Linked DNA regions of Pseudoduganella dura. The protein of the gene in region 1 binds, or shares a complex with, the protein of each later gene. Links are inferred from orthologs where the notes say so. Each region holds a gene or a part of one and is shown on either strand. Other genes may lie near its edges.

The links. The genes of interacting proteins can lie anywhere in the genome.
Region 2: the proteins of GJV26_RS19715 (region 1) and GJV26_RS27755 are in contact, whole or in part, in a cryo-EM structure (PDB 9GE8), measured with the Escherichia coli proteins. The link is inferred for Pseudoduganella dura from one-to-one orthologs.

Annotation. Positions count from the first base shown.
Region 1 is NZ_WNWM01000002.1:4,509,257-4,512,437, reverse strand. What follows is about bases 7-3,116. They hold GJV26_RS19715 (ABC transporter permease), read right to left. Parts: upstream 2,773-3,116; coding sequence 241-2,772; downstream 7-240. Other genes in these bases: GJV26_RS19710 (adenosine deaminase), read right to left, coding at 2,886-3,116; GJV26_RS19720 (response regulator), read left to right, coding at 7-230. Outside these bases: more of GJV26_RS19720, read left to right, coding at 1-6; more of GJV26_RS19710, read right to left, coding at 3,117-3,181.
Region 2 is NZ_WNWM01000002.1:6,420,584-6,423,654, reverse strand. Bases 21-3,020 are described here. They hold GJV26_RS27755 (ABC transporter ATP-binding protein), read right to left. Parts: upstream 1,899-3,020; coding sequence 1,143-1,898; downstream 21-1,142. Other genes in these bases: mnmH (tRNA 2-selenouridine(34) synthase MnmH), read left to right, coding at 2,544-3,020; GJV26_RS27750 (arylesterase), read left to right, coding at 1,897-2,547; GJV26_RS27760 (NAD(P)H-hydrate dehydratase), read left to right, coding at 21-1,132. In the rest of the region: more of GJV26_RS27760, read left to right, coding at 1-20; more of mnmH, read left to right, coding at 3,021-3,071.

The DNA of each region.
Region 1 (3,181 bases):
CCGAACGGCGCGTGCTGCCGTTCTTTCCCCCTGGCGTGGGCGACGGCATGTATTCGACCGAGGCGGGCGACGAGTGGCACCGCCACTGCCGCGCGCCGCAGGTGTGCGCGGGCCGCGAAAAGTATTACTGGGCGCTGTTCGACTTCCCCGAGCATTACCTGGCCGCGCCGCCGGCGCCGTTCGAACAGTTCCTGAACGCGCGCCAGGCGGCGACCTACCTGGCGGCCTGACAGCTTCCCGTCACGCTTCCCGCAGCGTCTGCAGCGGCGGCTGGCGCAGCACGTTGCGCAGGCCCAGCCAGCCGCCGATGGCCGCGCACACGGCCCCCACCACCACCCCGGCCATCCAGGCCGTGGGGCTGAACACCCAGTCGAACTTGAACTGGTATTTCGCCAGCCCCCAGCCCATCGCCGCGGCACCGGTGGCGGCCAGCATGCCGGCCAGCGAACCCACGAGCAGGAACTCGATCAGTTGCGCGCGCGACAGCTGGCGCCGGGTGGCGCCCAGCGCGCGCAGCAGGCCCGATTCGCGGGTGCGCTCGTCCTGCGAGCCCATCAGCGCCGCGTACAGCACCAGCAGGCCCGAGGCCAGCGTGAAGCCGAACAGGAATTCCACGGCCTGGATCACCTGGTCGAGCACCGACTGGATCTGGCGCAGCACGCCGCCCACGTCGACCACCGTCAGGTTCGGGTAATCGCGCGACAGTTGCGTGCCCAGCGCCGCCGACTTCTTCGGCAGGTGGAACGCGGTGATCCATGTCTGCGGCGTGTCGGCCATCGCGCGCGGGTTGATGATGACGAAGAAGTTCACGCGCATTGAGCCCCACTCCAGCTTGCGCAGGCTGGTGATCTTCGCCTCCACCGGCGAACCGGCGATATCGAAGCGCATCGTGTCGCCCAGTTTCAGCCCCAGCGTCCTGGCCAGCCCTTCCTCGACGGAGGCTTCGGCGCTGCCCGGCGCGTCGTCGAACCACTTGCCGGCCGTGAGCTGGTTCTGCGTCGGCATCGCGGCCATTGTCGACAGGTTGAATTCGCGCTCGGCCAGGTTGCGCGCGCGTCCTTCCGGATAGGTGGCCGGCGTGATCGGCTTGCCGTTGACGGCCGTCAGCCGGCCGCGGATCATCGGGTACAGCGGCGCTTCCAACGCGCCGCCGGTGCGCAGCCTGCCGGCGATTTCCGCCTTCTGGTCCGGCTGGATGTTGATGATGAAGTGGTTCGGCGCGTCCGGTGGCGTGGCGCTGCGCCACGATGTCATCAGGTCGTCGCGCACGATCGTCAGCACCAGCAGCGCCATCAGGCCCAGCGCCAGCGACACCACCTGCACCACGGTGGCGCCGGGGCGCCGCTGCAGCGACGTGACGGCGAAGCGCCACGACGGGTGCTTCAGCGACGTGCGCAGCGATTTCAGCGCCGCCAGGCCGCCGTAGCCCGCCAGCGCGAACACGCCGAACGCGCCCGTGAAGCCGAGCGCCGTGTACAGCGCCAGCTTCAGGTCGCCGGCCTGCCACAGCAGCAGCACGATGAACGCTGCAAGACCGAGGCCGTAGGTGGCCAGTGCCATCGGCTGCGGCGGCGCCTGTTCGCGGCGGATCACGCGGTTGTGCGGCACGTTGCGCAGTTGCAGGATCGGCGGCAGCGCGAAGCCGGCCAGCAGCAGCATGCCGGTGGCCAGTCCCTGCAGGGCCGGCATGACCGATACCGGTGGCAGGTCCGCCTGCACCAGGCGGCCCAGCAGTTCGAGCAGCACGAAGTGGCTGCCGAAGCCCACCAGCACGCCGATCACGCTGCCGGCCAGTCCCACGAGCAGGAACTCGATCAGGTAGATCGACGTGACCTGGTTCTGGGTCAGCCCCAGGCAGCGCAGCATGGCGCAGGCGTCGAGATGGCGCAGCATGAAGCGGCGCGCGGCCATGGCCACCGCCACGGCGGCCAGCATGGCCGACAGCAGGCCCACCAGCGACAGGAACTGGTCGGCCCGCTCCAGCGTGGAGCGCATTTCGGGCCGGCCATCCTCCAGTGTATCGATGCGGATGTTGCGCGCCTTGCCGGCATTGATTTCGGCGCGCAGCCAGTCGCTGTAGCCGTTCACGGCGGCGCGGCCGTCCGGCCCCTGGCCGGCCGCCAGCAGGCGGTACGTGAGGCGCGAGCCGGTTTGCACGAGATTGGTTTTCGGCAATTCATCGAGCCGCAGCATCACGCGCGGGGCGAAATTGAGGAAGCCGGTACCGCGGTCCGGCTCGGCCGCGATCAGCTGCGCGATGCGGAACGTGGCGTCGCCCAGGCGCAGGTTGTCGCCGACGTTCGCGTTCAACGCGCGCAGCACGGCCACGTCGATCCATACCGTGCCGGGCTCGGGAATGTCCGGCGCGGGCGTGCCGACGCTGTCGTTGGCCAGGTCCTGGTCGGTCGTCACCTTGACGCGGCCACGCAGCGGATAACCGGGGCTGACGGCCTTCAGCGAGGCCAGCACCGACTGCGCCGCCTCGCCCTCCCCCGCCTGGGCCATGCTGGGGAACACGGCCGTGTCGGCCAGCACCAGGCCGCGGCGCGCCGCCTCGGTGCGCCACGCGGCGGACATCTGCTGGTCGCCGGCGATCACGAGATCGGCGCCGAGCAGCTGGTGCGCATCGCGATTCAGGCCGGCACGCAGCCGGTCGATGAAGAAACCGGCCGACGACAGCGCGGCGACGGCAACGATCAGCGCGACCAGCAGGAAGCGCAACTGGCCGGCGCGCCAGTCGCGCGCGGTCATGCGGAGGGCTTGGAGGAACATGGTTCTTTCAGCAGGAAAATCCGTACCGCGTGAGGATTGGTGTCGGACACCGGCACTCTGGTGTCCGACACCGGTTTTCGCAGCCGGCGTCGAAACGGCCGCGCGCCGAAGCGTCAGACCACGTCGAACGCCGCGAAATACGCATCCACTTCGGCGAGGAACTTCTGCTTCTGTTCGGCCGGCAGGAACGATGCGGCAAAGCCGTTCTTCGCCAGTTCATGCGCGTGCTGCAGGCCCAGCGGCAGCGAGTCGAACGTGGCCAGGTAATTCTCGTTCAGGTAGCCGCCGAAGTAGGCGGGGTCGTCCGAATTGATCGTCACCACCAGGCCGGCGTCGAGCAGCGTGAGCAGGTTATGTTCGCTCATGTGGTCGAACACGCGCAGCTTGATGTTCGACAGCGGGCACACGG
Region 2 (3,071 bases), 1.9 Mb from region 1 along the record:
GGACGACACGCCGGAAGGGCCGGGCGTGCTGGTGGACGCCGTCAACGCGCTGCGCTGCCCGGTGCTGGCGCTGGACGTGCCGAGCGGCCTGGACGCCGATACCGGCCGCGTGGTCGGCACCGGCGGCCGCGCGGTGCATGCCACGCACACGATCACGTTCATCGGTGACAAGCCCGGCCTGCACACGGGAGACGGCCGCGATCACGCGGGCAGCGTCATCATCGCCGGACTGGAAGTGGATGCCGCGCTGTATCCGCCGCCGTCGATGCACCTGAACGACCCGGCCTTCTTCGGGCGCGCAGCGCGGCCGCGGCGGCACAACAGCCACAAGGGCAGCTACGGCAGCGTGTTCGTGCTGGGCGGCGCGCCGGGCATGGCGGGCGCGCCCGTGCTGGCCGGCCGCGCCGCGCTGCACGCGGGCGCCGGCCGCGTGGTCCTGTGCTTTGCCGGCGAACCGCTGGCGGCCGATGCGGGCCAGCCGGAACTGATGTGCCGCGCGGCGCGCGATGTCGATTTTGGTGGCGCCGTGACGGTGGCCGGCCCCGGGCTGGGCACAAGTGCCGAGGCCGCCGGCCTGCTGGCCGCCGCCGTGGCATCGGCGCAGCCGCTGGTGCTCGATGCGGATGCGTTGAACCTGCTGGCCGGCGACGCGTCGCTATGCGAGGCGGCGGCACGGCGCACCGCCGCCACGCTGGCCACGCCCCACCCGCTCGAAGCGGCCCGCCTGCTCGACACCACGGTCGGCATCGTGCAGGCCGACCGCCTGGCGGCCGCGCGCACACTGGCCGCGCGCCTGAATGCGTTCGTCGTACTGAAAGGTTCCGGCACGGTGATCGCCGCGCCGGACGGCCGCCTCGCCGTCAACCCCACCGGCAATGCCGGCCTGGCCACGGCGGGCACCGGCGACGTGCTGGCCGGCCTGGCGGGAGCGCTGCTGGCACAGGGCTGGCCCGGCTGGGAAACCGCCCTGGCGGCCGTCTGGCTGCATGGTATCGCGGCCGATGTGCTGGTGGCCGAGGGGGCGGGGCCGATCGGCCTCACCGCGGGCGAGCTGGTGGCCACGATCCGGACGGCGCTCAATCAGCTGGTGGCGCAGCAGGCCAGCCATGCGGCACCGGCCCGCCCGCGCTGAACGCTACGGCTTACACCAGCCGGCCGGCGGCGATCGTGATCGTGCGGCCGCAGCGCGCCGCCATTGCCGGATCATGCGTCACGAGCACCAGCGTGGAGCCATGCTCACGGTTCAGTTCGAACATCAGCCCGATGACCGCCTCGCCCGTCGCCGCGTCGAGACTGCCGGTCGGTTCGTCGGCCAGCAGCAGCGGCGGCTGCGTGACGAAGGCGCGGGCCAGCGCCACGCGCTGCTGCTCGCCGCCGGACAGGTACTTCGGGTAATGCTTCAGCCGGCTTTCCAGGCCCACGCGGCCCAGCATGGCCTGCGCCTTCGCGCGCGCATCGCCGTCGCCCGCCAGTTCCAGCGGCAGCATCACGTTTTCGACCGCCGTGAGGTGCGGCAGCAACTGGAACGACTGGAACACAAAGCCGAGCTTGGCCTTGCGCAACGCAGCGCGGCCATCCTCGTCCAGCGCGAAGATATCGGTGCCGTCGATCAGCACCGTGCCGCCGCTCGGCGTGTCGAGACCGGCCAGCAGGCCGAGCAATGTGGACTTGCCCGACCCCGATGCACCCACGATTGCCAGCGTCTCGGCCTTTTGCACGGTAAAATCCACGCTGTGCAAAATGGTCAGCTCGCCGCTTGCATCGGCCACGCGCTTGGTCAGGCCCGTAACCGCGATCGCGGCGGTGCCCGATCCTTCGCTGGCGGCATGTGCACCTCCGGCATGCGATGACGGCGAGGCTGGAATGAAATTGGCGGTCGCGTGAGGAAAATCTGGCATGGTCGAAGGTCTGCTTGGCTTGGTTGGTCGGTTCATTACGGTGCTGTGCGCCACGCTGCTGCTATGGGGCAGCCCGGCGAGCGCTTATTCTGCCCCAAAAACGCTGCTCGTGGTGGGCGACAGCCTGTCGGCCGAATACGGGCTGGCGCGCGGCACCGGCTGGGTGGCCCTGCTCGAACGCAAGCTGCAGGCGCAGAAATTCGACATGCGGATCGTCAATGCCAGCGTCAGCGGCGAAACATCCAGCGGCGGCCGCACGCGCATGCCCGCGCTGCTGTCCAGGCACAAGCCGGACATCGTGGTGATCGAACTGGGCGCCAACGACGCCCTGCGCGGTCTTCCCGTCGCGGCCACGGACGGCAACCTGCGCGCGATGGTGAAGGCCGTGCGCGCCGCCGGTGCGCGCGTGCTGCTGGTCGGCATCCGCATTCCACCGAACTACGGCCGCGATTACTCCGAAAAATTCTTCGCCATGTACGGCGCCATCAGCCGCGATGAACAGGTGGGCCTGGCGCCGTTCATGCTCGACGGCGTGGCGGAAAAGATGGACATGTTCCAGCCCGACCGCATCCATCCGCTCGCCAGCGCCCACCCGATCATCCTGAACAATATCTGGCCGCACCTGCTGCCCATCCTGAGGTTGAAATGAAGTATCCAGAAGTTCTGCACATCGACGATGTGCTGTCCCGCCTCGATGAATTCGATACGATCGTCGATGTCCGCACGCCGGCCGAATTCGCGCTCGACCACCTGCCGAACGCGATCAACTGCCCCGTGCTGGACGACGAGCAGCGCATCGCCGTGGGCACGCTGTATCGCCAGACCGGCGCGTTCGAGGCCAAGAAGCTGGGCGCGCCGATGGTGGCCGCGAACATCGCCCGCCACATCGACACGCTCTGGCACGACAAGCCGCGCGAATGGAAGCCGCTGGTCTATTGCTGGCGCGGCGGCAACCGCAGCGGCTCGATGGCGCATATCCTGGCCAGGATCGGCTGGCCCGCGGTGCAGCTCGAAGGCGGCTACAAGGCATTCCGCAACCGCGTCAACGCGGACCTGGAACAGGCGCCGGAACTGGACTTTCGCGTGATCTGCGGCACCACCGGCAGCGGCAAGACGCGGCTGCTCGACACGCTCGAGGCGATCGGCGCGCAGGTGCTGGACCTGGAACAGCTG